DNA from 3 places in the Leisingera sp. ABM4_101 genome. Region 2 is predicted to be linked to each of the others. Evidence: riboswitches for the same ligand, from Rfam matches in the RefSeq annotation. Region 2 holds a riboswitch; each other region holds the start of a gene.
The links. Region 2 has a riboswitch for thiamine pyrophosphate ahead of thiD (bifunctional hydroxymethylpyrimidine kinase/phosphomethylpyrimidine kinase). Riboswitches for the same ligand answer to the same signal wherever they lie in the genome.
Positions count from the first base shown of each region.

Region 1: another riboswitch for thiamine pyrophosphate. It lies ahead of thiB (thiamine ABC transporter substrate binding subunit); the one in region 2 lies ahead of thiD (bifunctional hydroxymethylpyrimidine kinase/phosphomethylpyrimidine kinase).
Region 3: another riboswitch for thiamine pyrophosphate. It lies ahead of thiC (phosphomethylpyrimidine synthase ThiC); the one in region 2 lies ahead of thiD (bifunctional hydroxymethylpyrimidine kinase/phosphomethylpyrimidine kinase).

Region 1 covers NZ_JBSWTV010000002.1:615,294-625,527, reverse strand. Annotated here, with positions in the region: gene ACXAEK_RS04010 (LysR substrate-binding domain-containing protein) at 1-330, opposite strand, end outside; gene ACXAEK_RS04005 (SDR family oxidoreductase) at 427-1,131, shown strand; gene ACXAEK_RS04000 (DMT family transporter) at 1,234-2,169, opposite strand; gene ACXAEK_RS03995 (malonate--CoA ligase) at 2,264-3,766, shown strand; gene ACXAEK_RS03990 (cation efflux transmembrane domain-containing protein) at 3,861-4,493, opposite strand; gene ACXAEK_RS03985 (MerR family transcriptional regulator) at 4,567-4,983, shown strand; gene ACXAEK_RS03980 (AAA family ATPase) at 4,987-6,141, opposite strand; gene aroC (chorismate synthase) at 6,228-7,328, opposite strand; TPP riboswitch at 7,561-7,652, shown strand; gene thiB (thiamine ABC transporter substrate binding subunit) at 7,685-8,662, shown strand; gene ACXAEK_RS03965 (thiamine/thiamine pyrophosphate ABC transporter permease ThiP) at 8,638-10,194, shown strand; gene ACXAEK_RS03960 (thiamine ABC transporter ATP-binding protein) at 10,181-10,234, shown strand, end outside.
Region 2 covers NZ_JBSWTV010000003.1:53,766-63,999, reverse strand. Annotated here, with positions in the region: gene ACXAEK_RS22205 (LamG-like jellyroll fold domain-containing protein) at 1-584, opposite strand, end outside; gene ACXAEK_RS22200 (bifunctional aconitate hydratase 2/2-methylisocitrate dehydratase) at 993-3,785, opposite strand; gene ACXAEK_RS22195 (ABC transporter permease) at 4,032-4,775, opposite strand; gene ACXAEK_RS22190 (TenA family protein) at 4,772-5,428, opposite strand; gene ACXAEK_RS22185 (ABC transporter ATP-binding protein) at 5,428-6,153, opposite strand; gene tenA (thiaminase II) at 6,150-6,833, opposite strand; gene ACXAEK_RS22175 (ABC transporter substrate-binding protein) at 6,830-7,765, opposite strand; gene thiD (bifunctional hydroxymethylpyrimidine kinase/phosphomethylpyrimidine kinase) at 7,827-8,639, opposite strand; TPP riboswitch at 8,686-8,790, opposite strand; gene ACXAEK_RS22165 (AMP-binding protein) at 9,025-10,113, shown strand; gene ACXAEK_RS22160 (thiolase family protein) at 10,110-10,234, shown strand, end outside.
Region 3 covers NZ_JBSWTV010000002.1:3,642,813-3,653,046, forward strand. Annotated here, with positions in the region: gene ACXAEK_RS18975 (ABC transporter substrate-binding protein) at 1-292, opposite strand, end outside; gene ACXAEK_RS18980 (ABC transporter substrate-binding protein) at 677-1,645, opposite strand; gene ACXAEK_RS18985 (methyltransferase domain-containing protein) at 1,830-2,621, opposite strand; gene ACXAEK_RS18990 (pimeloyl-ACP methyl esterase BioG family protein) at 2,621-3,235, opposite strand; gene bioA (adenosylmethionine--8-amino-7-oxononanoate transaminase) at 3,238-4,536, opposite strand; gene bioD (dethiobiotin synthase) at 4,533-5,174, opposite strand; gene ACXAEK_RS19005 (8-amino-7-oxononanoate synthase) at 5,171-6,310, opposite strand; gene bioB (biotin synthase BioB) at 6,310-7,287, opposite strand; TPP riboswitch at 7,502-7,630, shown strand; gene thiC (phosphomethylpyrimidine synthase ThiC) at 7,768-9,582, shown strand; gene ACXAEK_RS19020 (FAD-dependent oxidoreductase) at 9,579-10,234, shown strand, end outside.

The DNA.
Region 1 (10,234 bases), on a different contig from region 2:
CGGCAGGCGGGGCACCAGCCATTTCGAGGCAAAGGAAGGCGGAACCGACAGCGTCACCCGCTGCACGGCGGGGGCCAGCTGGTCCGTTGCATCGCGGATCAGCATCAGCGCCTGCTGGACCGGGGCGTGGTAGCTGCGCCCTGTGTCGGTCAGCGTCAGGCCGCGGGCATGGCGGTGGAACAGCTTGTGGCCCAGATCGGCCTCCAGCCGCCGCACCTGCTGCGCCACGGCGCCCTGGGTCAGGTGCAGCTCCTCCGCAGCGCGGCCGAAATTCAGGTGGCGGGCAGCGGCATCGAACATCCGCAGGGCATTGAGGTTGGGCAGGCGCATCGCATCTCAGCCAGTAGTTTTCCTACAGTCTGGCGCGATGAGACATGATTGGTCAAGCGCGGCTTGAACCGCCATCCTGAGACCAAGCAAAGGAGTATGGATATGACTAAAGTTGCCCTTTTCACAGCCGCTGGCAGCGGCATGGGCGCAGATGCCGCCCGCCATCTTCACGCACAGGGGTATGAGGTTGCGATCCTGTCCTCCTCCGGCAAGGGAGAGGCGCTGGCGCAGGAGCTTGGCGGGGTGGGCCATACGGGCTCCAATTTGGAGCAGTCTGATCTGCAGGCGCTGGTGGACAAGGCGATGGAGCGCTGGGGCCGGATCGACGTTCTGGTCAACTCGGCAGGCCACGGTCCCAAGGGCGACATCATGGAGATCAGCGATGACGACTGGCATCTGGGGATGGAATATTACCTGATGAACGTGATCCGCCCTTCGCGGCTGGTGGCGCCGATCATGGCGGCGCAGGGCAAGGGGTCGATCATCAATATCTCGACTTTTGCGGTGTTCGAACCGGATCCGCTGTTTCCGACCTCCGGCGTGTTCCGGGCCGGGCTTGCGAGCTTTACCAAGCTGTTTGCCGACAAATTCGCGGCCCAGGGCGTGCGGATGAACAATGTGCTGCCGGGGTTCATCGACAGTCTGCCGGAGACCGAGGACCGCAAGGCGCGGATTCCGATGGGCCGCTACGGCACTGCCCGTGAAATCTCCGCGCTGGTGGCCTATCTGGCCTCGGATGATGCCGCCTATACCACCGGGCAGAATATCCGTGTGGATGGTGCCCTGACCCGCGCCATCTGACCTGTTCCACCTGGACGCAGGCGGGGCGCCCGCCCCTTCAAATGAGGGCGGGCGCGTCGCCCTGGCGGGCTCCAGCCGCTCAAGAGCCCTTTGCAGAGCCTGTTATCCGCCCTTTGGGTCGATCATTGGCTTGGCCTTGCCGCGCTGCAGGCCCAGCCGGTGCTCGCGCCAGATCACCAGCGCATTGCCGGCAATCACCAGGGCCGCGCCTGCCAGCATCACCAGCGTCGGCCATTCCTCGAACCAGACATAGCCGATCACGATGGCAAAGATCATCGAGGCATAGTCATAGGGCGCCAGCATCGAGGCGGGTGCAAAGCGGTAGGAGGAGGTGACCAGGATCTGCGCCACCCCGCCGACCAGCCCGGCGCTGATCAGCAGCGCCGTGGTTTGCGCATCCGGCATCACCCAGCCGAAGGGCGCGGTCAGCAGCGCCAGGCCCGAGGCGGTCAGCGAGAAGTAGAACACGATCGCCGCTGTGTGTTCGGATTGCACCATCCGGCGGATGTGGATCTGCACAAAGCTGCGGGCGATTGTCGCCGCCAGCACCAGCATCACGCCCAGCAGAGCGCCGTCGCCGAGGTCCCCGCCCAGGCGCGGCCAGATCATGATCATGACCCCCAACAACCCAACAGCCACGGCTGAAATCCGGACCATCCGGATCTTTTCGCCGAGAAACAGCGCTGCCAGGATCAGGGTGAAGATCGGGGTGGCATAACCGATGGCGGTGACCTCGGGCAGCGGCAGCAGCGCCAGCGCCATGAAGGTCATCCCCATTGCCGAGGTGCCCACCAGCCCGCGCCACACGTGAAACATCGGTTTGCGGGTGATCAGCCCGTGCCGCAGCTCGCCGCGCATCGCCAGCCAGGCCACGATCACCGGAATCGCAAAGAAGGAACGGAAGAACACCGCCTCGCCCGCCGGCACGTGCTCGGAGGTGGCCTTGATGATCCCGGAAAGCGCGGTGAACAGCGCAATTGCCGTCACCTTGAGCAGGATCGCCAGCATAGGCCGATGCGATGTTAAGGATTTTGCCATGGCGCGAACCTGCGCCCCCGCGCCGCAAAGATCAATGGCTTGATTTCAGCCTTTGGCCGCGCGCAAATGGCGCCGCAAGATGAAGGAGCCGCCGATGTATGACGCCAACCACCTGATCCGCCAGCTGCGCGAGTCGTCCCTGGGGCGCGAGGATGATGTCTTTGCCCGGCTTCCCGATGGCAGCACGGTCAGCTTCGGCGCGCTGTTTTCCGGGGCCGAGCGGATGGCGGCGGCATTGGCCGCGCAGGGCGTGCAGCCCGGCGACCGGGTGGCGGTGCAGGTGCAGAAGACCATTCAGGCGATTGAGCTGTATCTGGGCACAGTCATGGCCGGCGGTATCTTCCTGCCCTTGAACACCGCCTACACCGGGCCGGAGGTGGCCTATTTCATCGGTGATGCGACACCGCGCGTGATGGTTTGCGACCCGGCGCGGCTGGAGGAGATCAGCGCCGTGGCAGGCGCGGCGCAGGTGCTGACGCTGGACGCCATGGGGCAGGGGAGCTTGCGCGATCTGGCAGACGGGCAGGGCGGGTTTGCGGCAGTTGCCCGGGAGCCCGGTGACCTGGCTGCGATCCTTTACACCTCGGGCACCACCGGGCGGTCAAAGGGGGCGATGCTGAGCCACGATAACCTCGCCTCCAATTCGCTGATGCTGCGGGAGTACTGGCGGTTCACGGCGGAGGACGTGCTGATCCACGCGCTGCCGATCTTCCACACCCACGGGCTGTTTGTGGCGACCAATGTGGCGCTGTTTGCAGGCGCCCGGGTGGTGTTCCTGCCGGGGTTTGATGGGGATGCTATTCTGAACGCGATGCCCAACGCCACCGCGCTGATGGGGGTGCCGACGTTTTATACCCGGCTGCTGGCGGACGCGCGCCTGACCCGGGAGCGTGCGGCGAATATGCGCCTGTTTATCTCTGGTTCGGCGCCCTTGCTGGTGGATACGCATGAGCAATGGGAAGCGCGCACGGGCCACCGCATCCTGGAGCGCTACGGGATGACCGAAACCAATATGAGCACCTCGAACCCTTACGATGGCGAGCGCCGGGCCGGTACCGTCGGCTTCCCGCTGCCGGGGGTCGAGGCGCGGGTGATGCAGGACGGTGCAGAGGTGTCTGCTGGAGAGATCGGCGTGCTGGAGGTGCGCGGGGCCAATGTTTTCCAGGGCTACTGGCAGATGCCGGAGAAGACGGCGGAGGAACTGAAGCCGGACGGCTGGTTCATCACCGGCGACATGGCCAAGATCGACGCGGATGGCTATGTCACCATTGTCGGGCGCGAGAAGGATCTGATCATCACCGGCGGCTTCAATGTCTACCCTAAGGAAGTGGAGAGCCTGATCGACGATCTGCCAGGGGTTCTGGAAAGCGCGGTGATCGGCGTGCCGCATGCGGATTTCGGCGAGGGGGTGGTTGCGGTGGTGGTGCCGGAAGGTGACGGCACTAGTGCGGAGGCGATCACGGCGGCGCTGTCGGGGCAATTGGCCAAGTTCAAGCAGCCCAAGGAGATCATCCTTCTGGACGCCCTGCCGCGCAACACCATGGGCAAGGTGCAGAAGAAAGCCCTGCGCGAGGAATACGCAGGGCTGTTTGCTTGAGGGGCAGCGTCCGGCCCGGCGGGGAGGGCGTGTAGCGCCCGCCCCGTGGGGGGCGGGACGGGCGCTGCCCGCGCCGCATAGCGGCGCAGGCGGGTTAGTGAGCGTGGGCATGCGCCTCTTCCTCGCGCCATTCCCGCACCGCTTGCACCAGGATCTGGAACGCAGAGCTGAGGAACAGCCCGCCCATGATGCCGGCCACAATGAGGTCCGGCCAGCCGGTGGCGGTGCCCCAGACGCCAAGCGCCGCAATCATCACCGCCACATTGCCAATGGCGTCATTGCGCGAGCACAGCCAGACCGAGCGCACATTGGCGTCGCCGTCCTTGTAACGCGCCAGCAGCATGACCGAGATCAGATTGGCCGCCAGCGCCATGAAGCCGATCACTCCCATGATCTGCGCCTGCGGCACGCCAACGTAAAACACCTGATAGATAGTGGAGCCAAACACCCAGGTGCCCATCAGCAACAGGCTGATCCCCTTGCCCAAGGCGGCCAGCGCCCGGGTGCGTAAGCTGGCGCCGATCACCGCCAGTGAAATACCATAGGTCAGCGCATCGCCCAGAAAATCCAGCGCGTCTGCCTTCAGCGCCTGGCTGCCGGACATTTGGCCCGCCCCCATTTCCACCGCAAACATGCCGGCGTTGATGGCGATCACCAGCCAAAGCCTGCGTTTGTAGTCGTCCGACACCCCGTCGAACCTTGCGTTGTGATTGCAGCAGCCTGCCATTGCTCTTGTCCTCATTCCTGATTCGAGATCAATGTAGGTGCTCTAGTCACTAGAGCTTCAAGAGGTTCTTATCGTGTTTTCCATCGGTGCATTGTCCAAGGCCACCGGCGTCAAGGTGCCCACCATCCGCTACTATGAGGAAATCGGCCTGCTGCCGCCGCCGGGCCGCAATGCCGGCAACCAGCGGCGTTACGGGCAGGACGGCATGGATGCGCTGGGGTTCATCAAACACGCCCGTGACCTTGGCTTTCCGCTGGAGGATATCAAGTCGCTGATGGGGCTGGACGGGCATTTGGGCGATGACTGCGCCGAAGCCGACCGCATTGCCCGCAGCCAGCTGGCCAATGTCCGGGACCGCATCCGCAAGCTGGAGCAATTGGCCTTGGAGCTGGAGCGGATCAGCAATCTGTGCAACGGCGGCAGCGGCGGCTGCTGCAAGGTGCTGACGGCGCTGGGCGACCACAGTCAATGCGCCGGTGATCACGGCTGAGCGTCAGCGTTTCGGCCAGCTCCAGCGCGGCGGCTCCAGCTCGTCAATGCGGGTTTCACCAAATTCCTTCTGCAGGACTACGGACAGCGCCCCCGCGTCCTCCAGTTCCCGGGCCAGATGGCTGTTGTGGGAGACCACGATGATCTGACTGTCGCGGCTGGCGCGTTTGACCAGCCGTGCCAGCGGCGCAATCAGATCCGGGTGGAGGCTGGTTTCTGGTTCGTTCAGCACCATCAGCTCAGGCGGGCGCGGGGTCAGCAGCGCGGTGGCCAAGAGCACATAGCGCAGGGTGCCGTCCGACAGCTCCGCCGCCGACAAAGGCCGCAAGAGCCCGTGCTGCTGCATCTCCACCGCAAACAGCCCGCCCTGCAGCGAGACATCGACGCTGGCGCCCGGGAAGGCATCTTCGATGGCTGCGTCAAAACCCGGCCCGTCGCCGATTTCCCGCAGGGTAGCAATGGCGGCGGCCAGATCCGATCCATCCCCCGATAATGCGGGGGTGCGGGTGCCGACGGCGGGGCGCCGGGCTGGCGAGTCCCGGTCGGTGCGCAGGCTGTCATAGAAGCGCCAGCCACGCATCCGTTCGCGCAATGACAGCATTTCCGGCGCCTGCACCGGGTCGGCGGCATGGGTCATCATGCTGTCAAAGGGACGCAGGTCGCGCGACAGCTCCACCCGCCGGCCGCTGCCGTCCCGGCCCGTCACAACCGCGCCGCGGCGCTCGGCAATGCTGTTGGCGCGGCCCAGGCTTTCGCCGACCCAAAGCGCTTCGGATTTGATTTCGGGATCGTTGCCGAACATCGTCCGCGGCACCGGCGCGGGCAGGCCAAGGTCGACCGCATATCCGTAGTCTTCTGCCGAAAACCCCAGCTTTAGAGCCACAGCTCCCTTGCGCCGAGTGCCCTCAACGGGAACTTCGCCGCGCTTCATGCGGGCGCTGATGTGTTCCGGGCCGGCCCACAGTGTCGACTCCAGCCCGCCCTCACCTGCCAGTGAAGCGATGGCCCTGCCCTGGGCCACCTCCGCCAGCAGCCGCAGCGAACGGTAGAGCGAGGATTTGCCTGCCCCGTTGGCGCCGCTCACCACGGTGAGCTGCTCCAGCGGCAGGGTTGCATCGCGGATCGAGCGGTAGCCGGAGATGGCCAGGGTAATCAGCATGGCGAAGGACCGGATGTGAAAAGCGCTGTGCAAAACCTGCTTGGTTTTGCAGCGCTTCGCAACAGGTCCCGTCAGGCATCAACTGTTCAGCCGATATGGCCCTGGTTTTCGCCGATCTGGCCGCGGTGCAGCAGCAGGTGGTCCAGGATCACGCAGGCCATCATCGCCTCTGCCACTGGCACCGCGCGGATGCCGACGCAGGGGTCGTGGCGGCCCTTGGTGATCACCTCGGTCGCGGAGCCGTCCTTGCGGATCGACTGGCGCGGAGTGAGGATCGAGGAGGTTGGCTTTACCGCAAAGCGCACCACAACATCCTGCCCGGTGGAAATGCCGCCGAGGATGCCGCCGGCGTGGTTGGAGGAATACTCGGGTCCGTTTTCGCCCATGAAGATCTCATCGGCGTTTTCCGAGCCCTTGAGGCGCGCGGCATTCATGCCTTCGCCAATTTCCACGCCTTTTACAGCGTTGATCGACATCATCGCGGCGGCCAGGTCGGTGTCCAGCTTGCCATAGACCGGCGCGCCGATGCCTGCGGGGACATTGCGCGCGACAACTTCAACAACTGCCCCGACCGAGTCATGCGCCTTGCGCAGGGCTTGCAGGTAGTCTTCCCATTCCTGCACTGCGCCTGCGTCGGGGATCCAGAAATCATTCTTCTCAATTGCGTCCCAGTCGAACCGGCTGCGGTCGATCTCCAGCTCGCCCATTCGGGTCATGTAGCCCTTGATCTCCAGCCCGGGCGCCAGCGCCTTGATTGCTTCACGTGCAACACCGCCGGCCGCCACCCGCGCCGCGGTCTCGCGTGCGGAGGAGCGGCCGCCGCCGCGGTAATCGCGGTTGCCGTATTTCTGGAAATAGGTGATGTCGGCGTGGCCCGGGCGGAAGGTCTGGGAAATCTCGCCGTAATCCTTGGACCGCTGGTCGGTGTTCTCGATCATCAGCTGTACGGGCGTGCCGGTGGTCATGCCGTCGAACACGCCGGACAGGATCTTGACCGCGTCCGGCTCATTGCGCTGGGTGGTGTTCTTGTTCTGGCCGGGACGGCGCTTGTCGAGCCACTGCTGCAGCATTTCCGGCGCCAGCGGCACGTTCGGCGGGCAGCCGTCGACGGTGGCGCCAAGCGCAGGCCCGTGGCTTTCGCCCCAGGTGGTGACGCGGAAGAGGTGTCCAAAGCTGTTCATCGACATGAGGCGCGGTCTCCTTTGCGGGACGTGCTTAGCGGGCAGGGGCCTGTGCCTCAAGCGGATTCCTCTGCGGCAAAGGCGAGAGGGGGCGCTGCCCCCGCCGCCTGGGGCGGCTCCCCCGGGATATTTTCTGCCAGAAGAACACGGGATCGGCGCGGGCAGCGGTCCAGTTTGCATGGACCGTAGGTCCTGACGGGGCTTTGGCTTGTCTTTGCTGCGGCTGGGGCATAATGTTCGCGCCACCTCGGGGTGCGCGCAGGCGCTGAGATGACACCCGTTGAACCTGAACCGGATCACACCGGCGGAGGGAAGGTACTGGACAGCCTCCACCCTTGCCCAAAGCCGCAAAGGAGGATGGCATGAAACATCTTGCATTTGCAGCGGGACTGCTCGGCGCCTCGGCAGCCTTTGCCGAGACGCCCGAACTGGTCGTTTATACCTATGACAGCTTTGTTTCCGACTGGGGGCCGGGGCCTGCGGTGGAGAAAGCGTTTGAGGAAGTGTGCGGCTGCGACCTGAAACTGGTTGGAGCGGGCGACGGTGCTGCGCTTTTGGCGCGGGTCAAGCTGGAGGGCGCGCGGTCGGACGCGGACGTGGTGCTGGGGCTGGATACCAACCTGACCGCGGCGGCCAAAGAAACCGGGTTGTTTGCAGAGCATTCGGTCAGCGCCGAGTTTGCGCTGCCGGTGGAGTGGAACGACGCGACCTTTGTGCCTTATGACTGGGGCTACTTCGCCTTTGTGCACAACGCTGATGCCGCAGCGCCCGCGGACTTCAAGGCGCTGGCCGCCAGCGACACCAAGATCGTCATTCAGGATCCGCGCTCCTCGACCCCCGGCCTGGGCCTGCTGCTGTGGGTCAAGGCCGCCTATGGCGACGAGGCGCCGGAGATTTGGAAGGGCCTCTCTGACAACGTCGTGACCGTAACCAAGGGCTGGTCCGAGGCCTATGGCATGTTCCTGGAAGGCGAGGCCGACATGGTGCTCTCCTACACCACATCGCCCGCTTATCACCTGATTGCCGAGGAAGACGGCTCCAAGGCGGCAGCGGCCTTTGACGAGGGGCATTACATGCAGGTGGAAGTGGCCGGCAAGCTGGCGAACAGCGATCAGCCGGAGCTGGCGGATCAGTTCCTGGCCTTCATGGTGTCGGACGCGTTCCAGTCGATCATCCCGACCACCAACTGGATGTACCCGGCGGTGACCCCGGCGGCAGGCCTGCCGGAAGGATTCGGCACCCTGATCGCGCCGGAAAAATCGCTGCTGCTGAGCGAGACGGAAGCGGCAGAGGTGCGCGATGCGGCGCTGGGCGAATGGCTGGACGCGCTCAGCCAGTAAGCGCCTTTCCCGGTATCAGCGCTGCCTTTTTGGTGGCTGCGCTGATATTGGGGACGTTGGGGGCTGTTGCGCTCAGGGCTGAGGCCGGCACAGGGTTTGGCGCCAGCGACTGGGCCGCGCTGCGGTTCACCCTGACCCAGGCGAGCCTGTCGGCGCTATTGAGTGTTGGCCTCGCCATTCCTGTCGCCCGCGCGCTGGCGCGGCGGCGGTTTCCGGGGCGGCGCCTGCTGATTGCGTTGTTGGGCGCGCCCTTCATTCTGCCTGTTATTGTGGCCATCCTAGGCCTGCTGGCGGTCTTTGGCCGGGCGGGCTGGCTGAGCCAGGGGCTGATTTCCCTAGGGTTAGAGCCTGTTCAGATCTACGGACTGCACGGGGTGGTGCTGGCGCATGTGTTCTTCAATCTGCCGCTGGCGACGCGGCTGATCCTGCAGGGCTGGCAGGAGATCCCCGCCGAACGCTTCCGGCTGGCGGCGCAGCTGGATGCCGGGCCGCTGGCGATGTGGCGGCTGCTGGAAGGGCCGATGCTGCGGCGGGTGGCGCCAGGGGCGCTGGCGGTGGTGTTTGCCATTTGCCTGTCGAGCTTTGCGGTGGCGCTGACCCTGGGCGGCGGGCCGAAGGCGACGACCATTGAACTCGCCATATATCAGGCCTTTCGTTTTGACTTTGACCTGGGCCGCGCGGCGCTGCTGTCGGGTATCCAGCTGCTGCTGACCGGTGCCGCCGCGATGGTGGCGCTGCGGGTGTCGGCGGGTGAGGGCTTTGGTGCGGGCCTGGACCGGGCGGTGCGGCGCTGGGACGGGCAGGGCGGCTTGGCGCGCGGTTTGGACGGGTTCTGGATTATCCTGTCCGCGGCGTTTTTGCTGCTGCCGCTGGCGGCGATTGTGCTGGCGGGGATGCAGGGGCTGACAGATTTGAACAGCGGTGTTTGGCAGGCGGCGGGCAACTCCATTCTGGTTGCCGCGCTCAGCACCGTGATTCTGCTGATGCTGGCCCTGCCGATGGCCGCTGCGGCTGCTGCCGGGCGTAGCGGCATGAGCGAGCTGTCGGGTATCCTGGGGCTTGCGGCCTCGCCGCTGGTGATCGGCACCGGGCTGTTCATCCTGGTCTACCCCGTTGCGGACCCTTTTGCGCTGGCGCTGCCGGTGACAGCGCTGGTCAATGCGGTGATGGCGCTGCCCTTTGCCATGCGCATTCTGGTGCCGCGTGCACGGGAGGTGCTGGGGCGCTATGGCCGCTTGTCGCTGTCGCTGGACATGCAGGGCTGGGCGTTTGTCCGCCATGTCTACCTGCCGCGAATGCGGGCGCAGACCGGGTTTGCCGCAGGACTGGCGGCCGCCCTGTCGATGGGGGATCTGGGTGTGGTGGCGCTGTTTGCTGATCCGGAGTTCGCAACGCTGCCCTTGCAAATCTACCGGCTGATGGGGGCCTACCGGATGGAGGCGGCGGCAGGTGCAGCATTGCTGCTGCTGCTGCTGTCGATGGGGGCGTTTTGGGTTTTGGACCGCGGAGGGCGCTGGCATGCTGAGGCTTGAGGCCTGCCGGATCATGAATGGCGATTACGCGGTGGAAGCG
Region 2 (10,234 bases):
TTGGCGCCGGAGGCGGTGCCGGCCGCCTCCGCCAGCGCCAGCTGGCTGGCCTCGCCGAGCTGGCCGTCGAAGAGGCGCACATCGCTGATGGTGCCCTTGAACAGCGAGTGGGCCTCGCTGTCCTGGCTGTCGCGCCAGGCGCGGCTGCCACCGATCACCAGGGCATGATCATTGCCGGCAAGGCCCTGTTTGAACTGGGGTTCCGCCGCCACCAGCGCGCCGTCGAGCCAGATCATCAGCCCGTCCGCGCCGAAGCTTACCGAGATTTGGTAGGTCTGCTGCGCCGAGAGCACCAGATCCGGCACTTTGAGATATTCGGTCTCGCCGCCTCCGGACTGGGTCAGCACCAGGGTGCCGTCCTTGACCCAGAGCGTGAAATCGCCGTCGCCCGCACCGCTGCCGTCCTTGGACACCAGCGCCATGTCACCCGGCAAGCGGTCCAGCGAAAAGCTCAGCGAAACTGTCGCCGCGTCAAGCGCGAGGGCGCCGGAATGGCCGATGCTGAGGACGTCGTTTCTGCCGCCTGTATACTGCCGGGTCTCAAGTTGCGAAAAAACCGGATCCGGAATCACTGTTCCTGCCACGCTTAGGGTCCTCCTTGCTATGGCTGTTGTTGTTTGGAAATCTACTGCCCGGTCACGAGTTTATCGTGACGCCATTGGGGCATTCCAAGGCTTTTGCCGGCATGAGCGGGTTTTTGCGCGCGGCGTATAAAGGTTTGAAATTGTGGTCAATCGCTGCAGGTGCGCAGCGATGGCTGCGTTGAATTATGGCGAAAATCAGGCAAAACCGGGGCGCGCGGGCTGGAATGTGGCCTTTGCCGTCCTGCGCGCGGCCGGGTTGCGGCAAATTGATGGCCGTGGTGGCGCTTGCTGCCGGCAGGGGGCGGGCCGGGGGCAAGATCAGGCAAAAAGGCACACCCCCCGGGCGGGGGTGTGTCAGGGGTCTTACAATGCTGGACGCCGGAAAGGCCCGGCGGCAGGCACTGGGGCTTAGAAGTGGACGGACCGCGTGGTGGCAGGCTTTTCCAGCGGCGGGGCGAATTTGGTCAGGTCGATCCCTTCCACGGCCTCCTTGTATTCCTCCACGCTGGGGGTGCGGCCCAGAATAGCGGACAGGACGACAACCGGGGTTGAGGCGAGCAGGGATTCGCCCTTCTTCTCGGCAGAGTCCTCGACCACCCGGCCCTGGAACAGGCGGGTAGATGTGGCCAGAACCGTATCGCCCTTTGCGGCCTTTTCCTGGTTGCCCATGCAGAGGTTGCAGCCCGGACGCTCCAGATACAGGATGTTGTCGTATTCCGTGCGGGCGGTGCTTTTCGGCATGAAATCATTGAATTCAAAGCCGGAATAGCGCTGCAGGATTTCCCAGTCGCCCTCTTCCTTCAGCTCGTCGATGATGTTGTAGGTGGGGGCTGCAACAACCAGGGGGGCATTGAACGCCACCTTACCGGATTTCTTCTCCAGGTTCTTCAACATCTGGGCAACGATTTTCATGTCGCCTTTGTGCACCATGCAGGAGCCGACAAAGCCCAGGTCCACTTTCTTGTCTCCGCCGTAGAAGGACACCGGGCGGATAGTGTCGTGGGTGTAGCGCTTGGACACGTCTGCGTTGTTGACGTCAGGGTCGGCGATCATCGGTTCCACGATTTGGTCGAGATCAACGACAACTTCGGCAAAGTATTTGGCGTTGCTGTCCGGGGTCAGGGCAGGTTTTTCACCAGATTTTATTTCGGCGATGCGCTTGTCTGCCTTGTCGATCAGCCCCTGCAGCGTGCCGGATTCGTTGTCCATGCCCTTGCCGATCATGATCTGGATGCGGTTTTTGGCCAGTTCCAGAGAACCGATCAGGGTTTCATCGTTGGAGATGCAGATCGAAGCCTTGGCCTTCATCTCTGCTGTCCAGTCGGTAAAGGTGAAGGCTTGGTCGGCCAGCAGGGTGCCGATGTGCACCTCGATGACACGGCCCTGGAAGACGTTGTCGCCATGCTGCTTCAACATCTGGGCCTGGGTGGCGTGCACGACGTCACGGAAGTCCATGTGGTCTGCCATGGTACCCTTGAAGGTCACCTTGACCGATTCCGGGACCGGCATGGTGGCTTCGCCGGTTGCCAGTGCCAGCGCGACGGTGCCAGAGTCAGCGCCGAAGGCCACGCCCTTGGACATGCGGGTGTGGCTGTCGCCGCCGATGATGATGTCCCAGTCATCCACGGTAATGTCGTTCAGCACCTTGTGGATCACGTCGGTCATTGCGTGGTATTCGCCCTTGGGGTCTCGGGCAGTGATCAGGCCGAATTTGTTCATGAAGGACATCAGGCGCGGTATGTTGGCCTGTGCTTTCAAGTCCCAGACAGAGGCCGTGTGGCAGCCGGACTGATAGGCGCCGTCAACCGAGGGTGAGATGACGGTGGCGGCCATCGCTTCCAGTTCCTGGCTGGTCATCAGCCCGGTGGTGTCCTGAGAGCCGACAATGTTGACCTTGACCCGCACGTCAGAGCCTGCGTGCAGCACCGCGCCCGGGGTTGCACCGCGGGCATTGGCGTTAAAGATCTTCTCAACCGCGGTCAGGCCCTGGCCTTCGTGGGTGATTTCCTTGGCCGGGGCAAAAACCGGTGCTGGTTCAACGCCCAGCACCTCGGCAGAAAAGCTTTGCAGCTTCTTGCCAAAGACGATCGCATAAGAGCCGCCGGCCTTCATGAACTCGACCTTCTGCGGCGTGAAGGAGGCGGTGAGGTCGGCCAGCTCCTTGGAGCCGTCTTCGCTGTACAGCTTCTTGTCCTTGCTGTTGATGGTCAGCACGGTGCCGGTCTCAACCGAGTATTTCTGCTCTAGGACGGGGCTGTCGTCGTTGTTCAGGATCGGATTGCCTTCGCCGTCGACTTTCTTGACCCAATTCTTGAGGTCGATGCCGATGCCGCCGGTCACGCCCACGGTGGTCAGGAAGATCGGCGAGATGCCATTGGTGCCGCCTACAACCGGTGCGATGTTGACGAAGGGCACATAGGGGCTGGCCTGTTTGCCGGTCCACAGCGCCACGTTGTTGATACCGGACATTCGTGAGGAGCCCACGCCCATGGTGCCCTTTTCCGCCACCAGCATCACCCGTTTGCCGGGGTGCTGCAGTTTCAGCGCTTCGATTTCCTGCTGCGCCTTTCCGGACATTAGGCATTTACCGTGCAGCTCGCGGTCGGAGCGCGAATGCGCCTGTCCGCCGGGCGACAGCAGGTCGGTGGACACATCGCCCTCGGCGGCCACATAGGTCACTACCTGAATTTCTTCTTCGATATCCGGCAGCTTGGTGAAGAATTCAGCCTTGGCGTAGCTTTCCAGAATATCCTTGGCGATGCTGCTGCCTGCCTCATATGCGGCTTTCAGCCGGCCGGTGTCCGCCTCATACAGGAACACTTGGGTTTTCAGGACCTCTGCTGCGTCCCGGGCAATGCCGGCATCATCGCCCAGGGCCAGATCCAGCAGAGCCTCGACCGAAGGGCCGCCCTTCATGTGAGAGAGCAGCTCAAATGCGAAAGAGGTGGAGATCTCCGGGACATCGGCGTCGCCCAGGATGATCTCTTTCAGGAATTTCGCCTTAACGCCGGCCGCGCTCGTGGTGCCGGGCAAGGTGTTGTAGATAAGGAAGTTTAGCGAGTCGGCGCGGTGCGCGTTGCCGGCATCCTTGATTTGCGCAATGAGCTCTTCCACCAGGGCGCCGTCGTCGATGGGCTTAGGGTGCAGGCCCTGTTCCTTGCGGGTTTCGATTTCATTCAAGTAGTCAGTGTAAAGGCTCATGGCTATCCCGGCGAGTAAGCGTTCAGGTGATGGGGGGCCCAGGTTGCAGAAGCAGCCGACGGGCCCGGGTCTCATTTTGTATGCGGCGGTATACCATCCGGGAGGGCTTTGCAAGATCCCTGGCAGTGGCACGATGCCCCATCTGAACGGCCGGTGCCGCTGCGCGTTCGGGGTTCGCAGTTTTATCGCTGGATTGGCGTGTGATCCAAGCGTGACGAATCCGCGCAGACCTTGGGGCGGGCATGTTCAGCCGTGGCCGCCATCGTGGCTGAGGGGGCGCAGCAAGCGGCCGGCGGCCTGGTGAAGGAGTATTGAAAACACCCCCAGTGTCAGCATCGCGGCAAACATCAGGTCGGTTTTCGCGCGGCCGTTAGCCAGCAGCATCAGGTATCCAAGCCCGCGCGAGGCGCCGACCCATTCGCCGATCACAGCGCCGATGGGCGCATAGACCGCTGCCAGCCGCAGGCCGGACGCCAGCGAGGGCAGGGCCGCAGGCACCCTGATTTGCCATAGAATCCGCGACGGTTTGGCCTGCATGGCCCGGGCAAGGTCCAGATACCCTGGCGGGGTTCGCATCAGCCCGTCCAGAAAGGCAGAGGTGACCGGGAAATAGATGATCAGGACTGCCATGGCGATTTTCGACCACAGACCGTAGCCCAGCCACAGGGTCAGGATAGGGGCCAGGGCAAAGACTGGCAGCGCCTGGGTGAAGACCAGCACCGGCTGCACCAGGGTGCGGACCGCCGGAGATGCCGCCAGCTGGATGGCAGTGGCAATGCCCAAGGCGGCACCGATTACCAGGCCCAAAAGCACCTCGGCAGCGGTTACCGCCGTGTGTTCCGCGATGATCCAGCGATGGATCCACCAGGTTTCTGCCACCAGGGCCGGGCCTGGCAGGATAAAGCGGGGCAGCCCGGTCAGGCTGACCACCGCCTGCCACAGCAGGAGCGCAGCGGCGGCTGAGGCGAGGCCGGCCTTCCAGCCTGTCATCGTGCCACCGGGAACCCGGCCCAGGCCGCATCAAAGAAGGCACGCTCAAGTTCCACCGCGCGGGTGAACAGGCGGGTGGCCTCGGCCTGCGCTTCCGGTTCCAAGGCGGGGTAGGCTGCGTCCAGCTGTGCCCTGAGGTAGGCCACGACGCCTGCGAAGCTCTCGCCTGCGTGCAGGGTGATCCATTCGCCCAGCCAGAACGGCAGGTCCGCGGCCTGGTCCTCAACTGGGGCGGCCCAGTCCAGATAGATCCATTCAGCCACCACCAGGACCGCCAGCATGTTGGTATAGCTGCCGGACTGGCGGGCCTCGTCCATCAGGGCCTGGAAGGCGCGGGTTTCCGGTGCCGGCTGCTGGCCGCTGGAAGGCACGCCCAAGGCGTTGAGGCTGCGCAGGAAATAGGTGTCTTCCGGTCCGCAGATCAGGCCGAGGAACCGGGCGCCGGGCACCACGTCGGCCAAGCTGGGGCCATGGGCGACGGCAGCGGCCAGAAGGCGCACGAAGCCCTCGACAAAAAGGTAATCCTGCTGCAGGTAGCCGGCCATCTTGTCCCGGTCCAGCGAGCCATCGGCCAAGGCATCAGTGAAGGGATGGCGGGTCGCTGCGTGCCAATCGTCACGGCAGGTAGCGCGGAGCTGTTCGGTGATACTCATCAGTGGCCCTTTCTGAGAAGTGTGAGGAGACCCGCCTGCACCTTCATCACTTGCGGCGCGGCGGCGGGCCGGGGCAGGGGGATTTGCGGGGCAGGAACATCAGTTAGCCCCTGCACTGTCAGGATTTGGATTGAATGGCCCATGCGGGCGGCTTCGCCCGGGTCGTGGGTGACCAGCAGAACAGTACGGTCCTGCAGCAATTCGGCGGCAAGATCCTGCATGTCAGCCCTGGTTTGCGCATCCAGTGCAGAAAAGGGTTCGTCCAGCAGGATGACGGGTTTGTCTTCCATCAGGGTGCGCGCAAGCGCCACCCGCTGGCGCTGGCCGCCGGACAACGCGGCAGGTTTCTTGTGCGCATGGTCTGTCAGCTGCACCCGTTCCAGCAGATGCTGCAAACGGGCAGGGTCGCCCTTGCCGCCGCGCAGCCTGGCGCCGAGAGCGATATTCCGGGTGACGGTGGCCCAGGGCAGCAGCAGGTCGCTTTGTGCCATGTAGGCCACGCGCGGGGCGGGATCGGAGCCGTCCGACGCAGAGATCGTGCCGTTAAAGTCCGCCCCTGTCCGCAGCCCGGCGATCAGCCGGAGCAGGGTTGTCTTTCCGGTGCCCGAGCCGCCCAGAATGCAGGTCCACTGTCCGGCGGGCAGATCCAGTTTCAGCGGCGCAAACAGCCGTGCGCCGCCGATGCTGGCACTGCCCGCAACAGTGATCCCGGGCGCCGGCGTCATGGTTCCAGGCCCATCTGCCAGAACCCGGCCTCAAGTTCTGTGGCAGTGGAGAATGCCCGGCACAGGGACTGCCAGACCGGCAACTGGTCATAGGCTGTCCCCAGCCGCCGTTCCAGGGCGCTGTCCAGCAGGATGCCGGTATCGCGGCAAACCTGCTGGTACTCTGCCCCGGCATAGGTGCCGATCCAGGCGCTGTATTTATCGCTGGCGGCCTCTTGCGACAGCCGTGCGCCGATTTCGCCGTACCCCATGACGCAGGGGGCAAGTGCAGCCAGCAGGGTCAGGAAATCGCCGGAGTAGCCCGCCTCCAGCACATAGCGGGTATAGGCCAGGTTGCCGGGGCGTTCGGGGGTGGTGAACAGTTCCTCCTGCGGGATGCCTGCCTCTGCACAGATGCTGATATGCAGCTTCATCTCCACGCTGATCAGCGCGTTGACTGTGGCCGAGGCGGCCAGCATTTCCACGTGGGTTTCGGCCTTGACCACCGCCAGCGCCCAGGCGCGGGAGAAGTGGACCAGGAACACGTAGTCCTGACGCAGGTAGTGCAGGAAGGCTTCGCGCGGGAGCGAACCGTCGCGCAGGCCTTCGACAAAGGCATGGCGGGTGTAGTCGCGCCACAGATCGCCAGCCGCCGCCCGCATCAGCCCGAAAGCGCGGCCATAATCCGGAGCCGCGCTCATTTCGCGGTCACGTCGATGGTGATGGCCTCCACCGCATTGGTGCTGCTGATCATGCCTTTTTCTTGAAGGAACGCCTCGAACCGTTCATAGCGGCCGGCGTCAAACCCGGCCGGGCGCAGCGCAAAGCGGGGCAGGGTGTCGGTCCAGGCGCGGGCGTTCAGTTCATCTTGCAGTTCAGGTGACGTGCCCGAGAAGATTTCCCAGCTTTTCTGCGGGTTGTTGACGATGAACTGGGTGGCCTTTTCGGTTGCCGCCAGGAAGCGTTCAACCTTGCCTGCGTCCATGGTTTCGGGATTGGCAACATAGATCAGCTCGTCATAGGAGGGCACGCCTTCCTCCTCAATATAGAAGCAGGTGCCGGGGCGGCCTTCGATGTCCATCTGGTTCAGCTCGAAGTTACGGTAAGCCCCGATCACCGCATCGACTTGGCCGCTCATCAGCGAAGGCGACAGGGAGAAGTTCACGTTGATCATCTCGACGTCGTCCAGGGTAACGCCGTGCTTGCCCAGAACCGTTCCAAGGACAGCCTCTTCGACACCGGCAACAGAGAAGCCGATCTTCTTGCCCTTCAGGTCGGCGGGGGATTTGATCGGGCCGTCCTCCAGGACAAGCAGGCAGTTGAGCGGGGTGGCAACCAGGGTTCCGACCCGTTTCAGCGGCAGGCCTTCGTGGATCTGAAGATGCAGCTGCGGCTGATAGGAAACCGCCAGATCGGCCTGGCCGGCGGCCACCAGGCGCGGCGGGGCAGAGGGGTCTGCAGGCGGCACGATCTCCACCTCCAAACCCTGTTCGGCAAAATACCCCTGTTCCTGCGCTACGATGACCGGCCCGTGATCGGGGTTGATGAACCAGTCCAAAAGCAGGGTCATCTTGTCCTGGGCTGCGGCGGGGGTAGCGGCCAGAAGGGCAAGTACGGTTGCAAGTCTTTTCATGGAAGGCGTTTCCTTTGTGTTCACATGCGGGGGGCGAAGGGTGTTTGGCCGGCCGGATCTGTCAGCGGCAAGCGGCAGGCCATTGGCGGTGGAAGTGGTGGACAGGGCCGTGGCCTTGGCCCACCCCAAGCCCGTCAGCGGCAGCAATTGCACCTTGAAGGTAGGCGTGGGCTTCGGTGGCGGCCTGGGCCAGCGTTAGGCCTTTGGCAAGGCCCGCGGCAATGGCAGAGGACAGGGTGCAGCCGGTGCCGTGGGTGTTGGCCGTCAGCAGGCGCGGGGCGGTGAATTCGGCGATGACACCGTCAGCCGAGATCAGAAAATCATGGCAGGTGCTGCCGGTGCTGTGGCCGCCTTTCATCAGGACAGCCTTGGCGCCCGTGCGGCAAAGAGCTAGCCCCTGCGCGGCCATCCTGTCCGGATTGTCTGCGGGTGCCTCGTTCAGAAGGGTTGCGGCCTCCGGCAGGTTGGGGGTCAGCAAGGTTGCGCGCGGCAGCAGTTCCCGGCGCAGCGTGTCCACGGCCCCCTGCGCCAGCAGGGCGTCGCCGGATTTTGCCACCATCACCGGGTCCAGGACAACCGGGCCAGGATAGTCCGCGATGGCTTTGGCGACGGTTTCGATGATCTGCGGCGTGGCCAGCATGCCGATCTTAATGGCGCGTACATCCAAATCGCTGAGTACCGCATCGATCTGGGCGGCGACCACATCCAGCGGGATCTCATGCACCGCCGTGACCTGACGGGTGTTCTGGGCAGTGACTGCGGTGATGACGCTGGCGCCATACACTCCCAGCGCCGACACGGTCTTGAGATCCGCCTGGACCCCGGCGCCGCCGCCGCTGTCGGATCCTGCAATAGTCAACGCAATATGGGCCATTGGCACCCCCCCCAAAAAATTAAGGGCACCGCATACGGAATACGTCTTCAGGTTTGAGACCGTTCCCTACGCCGGTATTGCCCGGATCAGGTTCGATGGGTTAGCGCATCAGCGCCTCTCAGCCCCAAACGGGGCACCCCAACGGTTGCAGGCTGGATAGCAACGCCGCTGCTTTCCGTCAACGCCGCGCAGGGATGGCGCCGTTTTTTCCAGCCGCACCGCTGGTCATTGGGTGAAAAATTCAGTTGGATGGCACCGTCCCGGCTGCAGGCCGCCGGGCAGGAGAAGGCCAGAAAGGAAGCGCGCTGCCGTGGCAGGAGATGAGGATTGTTTTCAAGTTGCGCCATCTGCACGCGTCCTGACGCCAGAGGCTGCGGGTGTTGAAGTGCTGTTGAGGTGCATCGGCCGCAAAATACCGTTCCGGGCAGGGCCGCAGGCTTCCAGGCCGCTGCAGGACGGGCCGGGCGAAAAGCAGCGGGTCTATTGCGAAAGCTCCGGCTCGACTGGAGCGCCAAAGCTGATCCGCCGCCGCCCGGCCAGCTGGCGCGCCAGCTTTGCTGTCAATGCGCGGCTGCTGGCGGCAGGGCCGCAGGATGTCTATGCCGTGCTTGGGCATCTGGGGCATTCGCTCAGCCTGTATGCGGCAGTGGAAGCGTTGCATCAGGGTTGCGGGCTGGCGGTTTTGTCCAGGCAAAGCCTAGTGCAGCAGGCCGCCGCGGTCCGGCAATTCGGGGTGACAGTGCTATATGCGACGCCCAGCCAGCTGCGCCTGCTGACCGGCGCAGCCAAGGGCGTTTTCGAAGGCGTCAGGCATGTGATGTGCGGCGGTGGCAAGCTCGATGAGGCCCTGCGCAATGCCCTGGCGGACCGGTTTCCGGGGGCGCAGGTGCTGGAGTTCTTTGGCGCGTCCGAGACCAGTTTCATCTCTGTATCAGATGGCAGCACGCCGCCAGGATCGGTGGGCAAGGCCTATCCCGGGGTTGAAGTGCGGATTGGCGGTGGCGGCGCGCCGGGGGAGGCCGGGGAGATCTGGGTGAGAAGCCCGTATCTGTTTGAAGGCTATGAAGGAGGCAGCAGCGATCTGACGGCCTGGGACGATGGGTTCCTGTCAATCGGGGAAATCGGGGTGCTGGATGCTGGCGGATACTTGTACCTGCGGGGGCGGCGCAGCCGTATGGTGACGGTCGCGGACCAGAACGTTTTTCCTGAGGCGGTCGAGGCAGTTCTGCTGGCGGAACCCGGTGTTGCTGCTGCGGCGGTGCTGGCGCTGGAAGATCCGCTGCGCGGGCACCGGATCGTGGCGGTGGTGCAGGGCGGCGGCAGCGGGGCCGCACTGCGCAAGGCCTGCCGGGCTGCCTTGGGAGACGCTGCTGTGCCGCGGGAAATCCGCAAGACAGACAGGATGCCGCTGCTGCCGGCCGGGAAGCCGGACCTGCAGCGTCTTGCCCGGATGTGGCAGGAGGGGGTGCTGTGAGCCGGAGTTTTATAATCGCTGCCTGCCGCAGCGCGGTTGCGCCGCGCAATGGCGCTTTCAGGGCCTGTCTGCCGCATGATTTGGCGGCGCCTGTGATCAAGGATGTGCTGGCCAGGGCAGG
Region 3 (10,234 bases), on a different contig from region 2:
TGGCGTATTCATCCGAGACATTGGAGGACCAGATTTCCAGCGTCGCGTGGATGTCGCCATCGGCGATGGCCTGGAACTGGTTCATCATGCCCGCGGACACATATTCCACGTCATAGCCAGCGGCCTTGAGCATTTCGCCTGCAATATGAGTGGTCACATGCTGGCCGGTCCATTCGTTCACCGCCAGCTTAATCGGCTTGCCGGTGTCGCCCAGCTCCGCCGCAGAGGCGATGCCCGCTGCAACCGTCATCGTTGCGGCGCCCAGCGCCAGCGCATATCCCTTGAAGTTCATCCTTCTACTCCCTGTCATTGTTGTTGCGCGGCCCGTTTTCCGGCCTAGCGCGTCTTTTGGAACCCGGCGGCTCATGGCAGCTGCCTGGCCTTACGGCCGCTCTTTACCTTTGTCAGCAGATGCCCATGACCCAAGTGTGGCCGGGGATAATGCAAGTATTGGAACATATTGCGACCTCTTGTCGAGCAAATGCGGCACAAAAGGCAAAAAAATCTGATTGACGGTTTAAGTTTTTGTGCAAACAGACAAGTTCCGGAATCAACATCCCGCCCTCCGGGCTTATACCAGCGGCGGGTCGAGCAGCAAGGCAGATGCGCCGAAACAGAAACAGCGCCCCTGCATAGCAGGCGCGCTGTTCTTTCTGCATGAGCGGATTACGCGGCTTCAGGACCGGCCCTTGCCGGTGGCCTCCTCGACAACCGGCATCCACTTGGCGCGGTTGACCGCCAGCCAGCCGCGGGCGGCACCCCGCGGGGTTTCGCCGCGGACATCCACCAGGCCGATCAGCGGCTGCTGGTCCCAAATGCTCAGCTCATAGTTCTTGAGGATTTCATAGGCAGCAGGCCAGCGCTCTTTGAACCCGTTCCAGCTCGCCTTGACCACGCCGCCGCGGTAGAAATCGCAATCGCCGGTGGCCTTGGGGTTCGGCCCCCAGGACGGATCGGTGTAGCAGGCTGGCTCCGGCTTAGGCAGGCGCACGAATTGCAACGCATAGGACGACATTGCCCAATGCGGCGCCCAGAAGGTGGAAATCACCGGGCGTCTTTCGCGGTAGGCCTCCTGAAACGCCTCAATCATCGCGGCCTCGGACTCTGCCGCAACCACGTCAAACGGCAGGTCCAGGGCCCGGATCCGGTCGGCGCCGGGCGAGCCCCAGGATTCCGGGTAAGCCAGGTAAATGCCGCGCTTGCCCTTGCCATCCTTAGAGAAGATGGCCGCGCAGCTGCGCAGTGCTTCCCAGTTGGGAAGGCCCGGGCACATCTGCGCCACATAAGGCGGGAAAACCACCCCGTTGCGGGCATCCAGGCCCAGATCGCCCAGTTCCTCGATCCGGCCCTCGTCTCGGGCTGCAAAATAGCTGGCCGGGTTGCTGGTGGTCCAGATCTCAACCATCGCATGAACATCGCCTGAGGCGATTTCTTCATACATGGCGCCCTGGTCGGCCTCTACGTATTCGACGGTATAGCCCGCCTCCTCCAGCATGCCGCCGGCGATATAGGTCGACAAGTGCTGGCCGGTCCAATTGTTCAGGGACAGCCGGATCGGCGTTCCAACGTCGCCCATGTCAGCTGCATGAACAGCCCCCGAAACCGCCAGCGCCCCCAGCGCTGACGCAAACGCTTTGAATGTCATGGCGTAACTCCCGTTCTGCCAGTATTCCCACATGCCGCCCCCTAAGGGCGCAGCTCTGGTTCCGGCATATCAGGGGGACGTTGACAAAGATTAACGCGGCAGCGGATCACCTCCGCCGGCGCGCTGGAAAAAACCTAAAACTTGCCCTAAGCGCGCATTGCGCACGGAAACCGCCGCAATGCGGCTACCGGGTCCTGCGCGCGACCAGCAGCACAGGGTCATAGGTCAGCGGCAAGGCGCCATTGCAACCGAAACGGGCCTGGTAGGCTGCTTCGAACTCCCGCAGGCGGCGGCGGCTCCAATTTTGCCGGGCATGGCCGTTGACCCCGGTCTGGCGCAAATGCCGCAGCAGGTCCAGCGCACTGCCAAATGACAGCACGGCCGGGCGCTGCTCTACCGCCAAAAGCTCCATCCCTTCCGGCAGCAGGGCGGCCCATTCCCCGGCATCCAGGCAGCTTGGCGCTGCCGCGGCGGACCCCAGCGCCGCCAGTTCACGGAACTGGTTGCGGCCAAAGCCCGACAGCGCCAGCCAGCCGCCGGGTTTCAGATGCCGTGCCAGCCGCGCAAGCAAGACCGGCAGGTCCGGTATCCATTGCACGGCAGAGGCCGAGGCGATCAGTTCCAGCCGCCGCGGCAGCTCTATGCTCTCGATAGGGCCTGCCGCGAACCGGGCCTGCGCTGCCCCGCGACCTTTCAGCCCCTTCAGCGTCAGCGCCGCCTCCGGCACCAGATCATTGAGGATCAGGTTTTCCACCTCGAACCGCCGCAGCATCTGCCGGGTCAGGTGCCCGGTTCCGCAGCCGAACTCCAGCGCCATGCCGAAACGCCGCGGCGCGCCTTGAGCCTGAAGCATGGCCGCAAGCCGGGCGGCAGTTTCCGCCTGCACCGAGGCCGCGCCGTGGTAACTTTGCAGCCCGCGGCGGAAGCTGTGCAGGACGCGGGGCTGGTCCAGCCCATGGGACACAAGATCTTTCATCAGAACAGCGCCTCCCATTCTGAAAACCTGTCAAAGGGGGCGTGGGCGGCGTCGATCCTGGAGATATCCTGCCCGGCCCAGGCCCGGGCCAGATTGGCTGGCGGGAAAATCCTGTCGCCGGAGCTGATCCAGATCCGGTCGAACCGCATACGAGGAGCATCGCCGCGCTGCTCCACTGCCAGCAGTTCTGCGCGGCGCGCGTCCACATCCAGCGGCTCGGCGGGCTGCGGCGCGCCGAACACCCGTGTCAGGAAGTCCTGGTAGGTTTGCAGGCTCAGGCGCTCGACTGTCTTGCGGAAGACGGCAGGAGGGATGCCCGCGGCCCGGTGCACCGGCTGCAGGCTGCCGTTCACCGCGGCCTTGCGGTGGAACGGATCAGGACGCCCCTGCTGCCAATGGGCATAAGCCGCCACACCAAAGGACCAGGCCAGCAGGCTGAGCCGCTCATAGCCGGAAAGATCCGGCAAGCCGGCGTCCAGATTGGTGTAATCACTGGCAAACAAGATGTCTTGCGGGCCATCCAAGTGCCAGAACACTTCCGGCCCCACGGCCCAGCCGCCGAAAACCACGATGACCTCGGCTGCCTGGTTCTGTTTGAGCCAGCGGAACTCCACGGTTACAGCTCCCGCGCCAGCCGCAGCATGCCTGCGGTGATTTCGCTCAGCTGATCCTGCGTCGTGATGAAGGGCGGCATGGTGTAGATATTGGTCCCGAAGGGGCGCAGGAAGACGCCCATTTCATGGGCGCGCGCGTGGGCCTCGTCCGCCGAGACCCGGTGCTTCATTTCGATAACCCCGATGGCGCCCAGCACCCGCACGTCCGCCACATTGGGCAGATCGCGGGCCGGGGCCAGTTCGGCCTGCATCTGTTCGCCGATTGCCGCCACCGTGCCGCGCCAGTCCTGACCCGTGAGCAGGTCCAGCGAGGCCTTGGCGGCCGCGCAGGCCAACGGATTGCCCATGTAGGTCGGCCCATGCATGAACAGGCCGGGATTGCCGCCGCCGATGCCTTTCGCCACCCGGTCATTGGTCATGGTGCAGGCAAATGAGATATGGCCGCCGGTCAGCCCCTTGCCGAGGCAGATGATGTCCGGCTCGACGGTGCAGAAATTGGTGGCGAACAGCTCCCCAGTGCGGCCGAAACCGGTGGCGATCTCGTCGAAGATCAGCAGGATGCCCAGCTCGTCGCACAGGGCACGGGCCTGGTTCAGATATTCCGGATGATAGAAATACATGCCACCAGTGCCCTGAACGACGGGTTCTAATATGAAGGCGGCGATCCTCTCGGCGTTGGCTTCCAGCACTGCGCGCAGCTCACCCAATCCGTTCTGCGCCGGGTCGTCCACCCAGTCCTCGTGGATTCGGACCGGCGGGCGGGAGACAAAATGCTGCACGCTCAGCGCGCCCTGGAACAGGTGGTGCATGCCGGTGTCCGGGTCGCAGACGCTCATCGCCTTCCAAGTATCGCCGTGGTAGCCGGAGCGGATGGTGGCAAACTCCTTGCGCGCCGGCTGGCCAATGGCGTGCTGGTACTGCACAGCCATCTTCATCGCCACTTCGACCGAAACCGAGCCGCTGTCGCAGTAGAAGATACGGGTGAGGCTTTCGGGCGTGATTTCCAGAAGCTTGCGGCCAAGGTCGATGGCCGGGTCATGGGTCAGCCCGCCGAACATCACATGCGGCAGGGTGTCGAGCTGTTCGTGGATTGCCTTGGTGATCACCGGGTTTTTGTGGCCGTGCATCATGCACCACCAGGACGACATGGCGTCGATCAGACGGGTGCCGTCGTCGAGCGTAATATAAACCCCCTCGCTTTCCTTCACCACAAATGTGGGCCCCGGTTTGGCGACGTTGGTATAGGGGTGCCAAAGGTGCTGCTGGTCGAATTCCAGCTGGCTGAAGTCTGCCGCGCTCATGCCGTCTCTCCTTTGGCCAGCGCCTCCTCGATCAGGTCCACCCGGATGCTGGCCTGAAAGGCCACCGCCAGCGCGTCGGAGGTCAGCTCCACTAGCACCGGCAGCCGCCCCAGATGCGCCACTTGGCCGAACTGGCAGATGGTTTCCTCCACCGCCGGTTCCGCGTCGCCGATGAAAGCAACGCCCACAACGGTGCAGCCCGCATCCCGAAGCGCTTTCAGCGACAGCAGCGTGTGGTTGATCGTCCCCAGCTGCGTCCGCGCACACAGGATCACCGGCGCTCGCCAGCGGGCGACGAGGTCGAGATACAGCATCTCACGGTTCAGAGGCACCATCAGCCCGCCTGCCCCCTCGGCCACCAGCACGCCATCGACTTTAGGCAAAGACAGCGCATCCGGGTCGATCTCCAAACCCTCGGCCTCCGCCGACAGATGCGGCGAGGCGGGCAGCTGCAGTAGGTAGCCCTCCGGCAATGCCCGACGGCCCGACAGGCGGGCCACTGTCTGGCTGTCGGTCTCCTCTTCCAGGCCCGATTGCACCGGCTTCCAATAAGCTGCGCCCAGCGCCTGCACCAGGCCGGCGGAAAAGATGGTCTTGCCAATGCCGGTGTCGGTTCCGGTGACAATCAGCGCGCTCATGCTGCACTCTCCATTTCCCGGGCGAGGTCTTCAAACATCCGGGTGATGACCCCTGCCGCCGTATTCAAAGTGATCGACAACCGCAGCCGCGAAGTGCCGCGGGGCACCGTCGGCGGGCGGATGCCGCGGATGTCATAGCCGCGGGCCTGCATCGCAGCGGCCAGCGCCATGGTGCGTTTGTCGTCGCCAATCACCACCGGCAGGATCTGGCTTTGAACCCCCTCCAGCCCGCAAAGGCGCTTGGCCTCGCCTTGGGCATGGGTGATCCCCTGCCAAGCCTGTTCCCGACGGCCCGGGTTCTGCTGAAGTTCCTGCAAGGCCGCCCGCACCAGTGCCGCGTTCAGCGGCGACGGGGCAGTGGCAAAGATAAACCCGCGGGCCTTGTTGATCAGCGTCTCGATCAGCACCCGCTGACCGCAGATCAGCGCGCCCGAGGCGCCCAGCGCCTTGCCGCAGGTGTGTAAGGAAAGGACGTTGGGGCGGTGGGCGATGCCTTGCGCCAGTCCGCGACCCAGATCGCCGAACACACCCGTCGAATGGGCCTCGTCCACCACCAGAACAGCACCGGTGACATCCGCCAGCGCAATAAGCGTCTCCAGCGGGGCGAGGTCTCCATCCATCGAATAGACCGCCTCAACCGCGATCCAGACCTGGCCTGCGCCGCCTGACGAGCGCCAGTCCTTCAGCACCCGCGCAGCGTCTTCCGCATCGCCATGGGCAAAACTGCGCGTCTCAGCCCGGCCCAGCCGCATCCCGTCATGGGTGCTGGCATGGATCAGCGCGTCATACAGCACCAGGTCGCCCTGCTGCGGCAGGGTGGAGAAGATCGCCTGATTAGCGTTGAAGCCGCCGCCCATGAACAGTGCCGCCTCAGTGCCGAAGAACTCCGCAGCCTCCGTCTCCAGCAGCTGGTGTTCCGCGTCATTGCCGCGCAAGAGGCGCGAGCCGCCTGCCCCAACCGGCACCCCGCGGGCCAGCGCATCGGCAGCGGCGGCACGCAGCACATCGCTGCCTGCCAGCCCGAGATAGTCATTGGAGGCAAAGTCATAACCGTCCCGCGGCATCAGCTGCCGGTAGCGCCCGCGCGAGCGCAGCGCTTCCAGCGATTTCTCATGCCTCGGAAAGGCGCTTGCCATCAGCGGCTGCCGTCGCAGCCTGCCGCCATCGCGGTGATGCCCAGACGGTCGAAGAGCTGCTGGTCCTTGTCCTCTTCCGGGTTGTCCGCGGTCAGCAGCGTGTCGCCCACAAAGATCGAGTTGGCACCGGCAAAGAAGCACATTGCTTGCATCTCGTCCGACATGTCGGTGCGGCCTGCGGACAGGCGCACATGCGATTTCGGCATCAGGATGCGGGCCAGCGCCACGGAGCGGACGAATTCGATCGGATCCAGTTTTTCGACATCGGCCAGCGGCGTGTCGGCAATCGGGATCAGCATGTTCACCGGCACCGAATCCGGATGCTCCTCCAGCGTTGCCAGTGCCAGCATCATGTCGATGCGGTCCAGCTGCTGCTCGCCCATGCCGACGATGCCGCCCGAGCACACCTTGATGCCTGCCTCGCGCACCCGGTTCAGGGTGTCGATACGGTCGGCAAAGGTGCGGGTGGTGATGATCTCAGAGTAGTAGCGCTCGGAGGTGTCGATGTTGTGGTTGTAGTAATCGAGACCGGCATCCCGCAGGCGGAACACCTGCTCTTCGTCCAACATGCCAAGGGTCATGCAGGTTTCCATGCCAAGATCCTTTACCCCCTGCACCATCGCCTCCAGCGCGGCCATGTCGCGGTCCTTGGGCGAGCGCCAGGCGGCGCCCATGCAGTAGCGGGTCGCGCCGCCTTCCTTGGCTTTCTTGGCCTCGGCGATCACCCGCTGCACTTCGATCAGCTTGGACGCCTGCAGCTGGGCGCCGTTCCTCGCCGACTGGGAGCAATAGGCGCAATCCTCGGCGCAGCCGCCGGTTTTGATGCTGAGGAGCTTGGATTTCTGCACCTGGTTGGGGTCGAAATACTGCCGGTGCACGCTGTGCGCCTGGAACAGCAAGTCCATGAAAGGCTTGTTGTAAATCGCTTCCGCTTCCTCGCGGGTCCAGTCGGTGCGGATGGGTGCAGCGTCCAGCATGCTGTCTCCTGTTCTCGTATACCTGACGGCCATGCGCGGATGGCGTTGCGGCGTTTTATAGATAATTTCAATGCCGCCGATCAAGCGCCAAAGCCGCGCTGCAGCGATTTGCCTCAATTCGGCACCAATATCGCCCGTAGATCACTGATATTAAATAAGAAAAATAATCTACAAAATTTTCAGTTGACGGAAGGCCCGCGCCTCCCCTACCCCTAAAGCCTCGCAGGGGAGTCCCGCCCAAGGGACTGAGAGGCGTCATGGTGCGGGGCATCCCGGACCGGCGGCGCGACCCTTTGAACCTGACCCAGTTGATACTGGCGTAGGAAGCAAGAAGCATGGCGCGGCGCCCCGGCCCCAACCCGTGTTTCGGACAGGCAGCATGCGTGCACCGGCCGTACACCGGCTGTACACCCCCCTGCCCGTTTTCCTCCGTCCCGGCTCAATTGGTGTTTTTGAACCGAAGGCCCGTAGGAACACCAGATGAACGTCCCCAACCCCAAGATCACCACCGGCGCATTGCCCGCATCGCGCAAGATCTACGTCAGCGGCGAGGTCCATGAGGACATCCGCGTGCCGATGCGCGAGATCGCCACCCACCCCACCGCGGGCGAGGCGCCGCTGCCGGTCTATGACAGCTCCGGCCCCTATACCGACCCCGATGTGCTGACTGACATCCGTGAGGGTCTGCCACAGCTGCGCCGCCAGTGGACCCTCGCCCGCGGCGACGTTGAGAGCTACCAGGGCCGCGATGTGAAGCCCGAGGACAACGGCTTTGTCGAGGGCGACCGGCTGGTGCCGGAGTTCCCGGTGAAACCTGCGCCGTTGCGCGGCAAGGACGGCAAGGCGCCGACCCAGCTGGCCTATGCACGGGCAGGCATCATCACGCCGGAGATGGAATACGTCGCGATCCGCGAAAACCAGCTGCGCGAGCTGTCGCCCTGCCATGCAAACCGCGACGGCAATGACTTTGGCGCCAACATCCCGGACTACGTGACGCCGGAATTCGTGCGCCAGGAAATTGCCGCGGGCCGCGCCATCATTCCCGCCAACATCAACCACCCGGAAATCGAGCCGATGATCATCGGCCGCAATTTCAAGGTGAAGATCAACGCCAATATGGGCACCTCTGCCGTCACCTCCTCGATGGAGGAAGAGGTGGACAAACTGGTCTGGGCGATCCGCTGGGGCGCCGACACGGTGATGGATCTGTCCACGGGCCGCAACATTCACAACACCCGGGAATGGATCGTGCGCAATTCGCCGGTGCCGATCGGCACCGTGCCAATCTACCAGGCGCTGGAGAAGGTGAACGGCATCGCCGAGGACCTGACCTGGGAAGTGTTCCGCGACACGCTGATTGAGCAGGCGGAACAGGGCGTCGATTATTTCACCATCCATGCGGGTGTACGGCTGCACATGGTGCCGATGACGGTGAACCGGGTGACGGGGATTGTCTCGCGCGGCGGCTCAATCATGGCCAAGTGGTGCCTGCATCACCACAAGGAGAGCTTCCTCTACGAGCATTTCGAGGAAATCTGCGACATCTGCCGCCAGTATGACGTCTCCTTCTCGCTTGGCGACGGGCTGCGCCCCGGCTCCATCGCGGACGCCAATGACGAGGCGCAGTTTGCCGAGCTGGAAACCCTCGGTGAACTGACCAAGACTGCCTGGGCCAAGGACTGCCAGGTGATGATCGAAGGGCCGGGCCATGTCGCCATGCACAAGATCAAGGAGAACATGGACAAGCAGCTGGAGTGCTGCCACGAGGCGCCGTTCTACACGCTGGGGCCGCTGACCACTGACATCGCGCCGGGCTATGACCACATCACCAGCGGTATCGGTGCGGCGATGATCGGCTGGTTCGGCTGCGCGATGTTGTGTTACGTGACGCCGAAGGAGCACCTGGGCCTGCCCGACCGGGACGACGTGAAGACCGGTGTGATCACCTACAAGATCGCCGCCCATGCTGCCGACCTCGCCAAGGGTCTGCCGGGCGCCCAGCGCCGCGACGATGCGCTGAGCCGGGCGCGCTTCGAGTTCCGCTGGGAGGACCAGTTCAACCTGTCGCTGGACCCGGACACCGCGCGCGAATTCCACGACCAGACCCTGCCGAAACAGGCGCATAAGGTCGCCCATTTCTGCTCCATGTGCGGGCCGAAATTCTGCTCGATGCGGATCAGCCACGACATCCGCTCGGAAGCGCAGAAAGAGGGCATGGAGGCGATGGCCGCCAAGTTCCGCGAGGGCGGCGAGCTGTATGTGCCTGCTGCCGAAGCTGCGGAACCGGCGGAATGATCACCATCGCAGGCGCGGGCCTTGCCGGTCTCGCCTGCGCCTATGAACTGGCGCAGCGCGGGGCGGCAGTCACCGTCTATGAGAGGGGCGAAACCCCCGGAGACAGCAGCGTCGCGCGCTTTGCGGGCGGCATGCTGGCGCCCTGGTGCGAACGCGAAAGCGCCGAGGAGGAGGTGATCACCCTCGGCAGCCGCGCCTTCGATTGGTGGGCCAAGGTCACGACCGTCCACAGGCGCGGCACGCTGGTGGTGGCGCCTGCCCGCGACCGGGCGGAGCTTACCCGCTTTGCCCGCCGCACCACCGGTCACCGGGGTGTGGACGGGGTGGAGATTGGAGAGCTGGAACCGGCGCTGGCGGGACGGTTTGCGCAAGGGCTGTTCTTTGAGCAGGAAGCGCATCTGGACCCGCGGCGGGCGCTGCGGGACCTGAGCGCCAAGGTGCAGGAACTGGGGGTCGGGATCCGCTATGGCGCCCCCGCCCCGGGCCGGGTCACGCTGGATTGCACCGGGATGGCGGCGCCGCTGCCCGGATTGCGCCCGGTGCGCGGCGAGATGGCTATCCTGCATTGCCCGGAGGTGGAGATCCGCCGCACTCTGCGCCTGCTGCACCCGCGGATGCCGCTGTACCTCGTGCCGCGCGGCGACGGGCATTT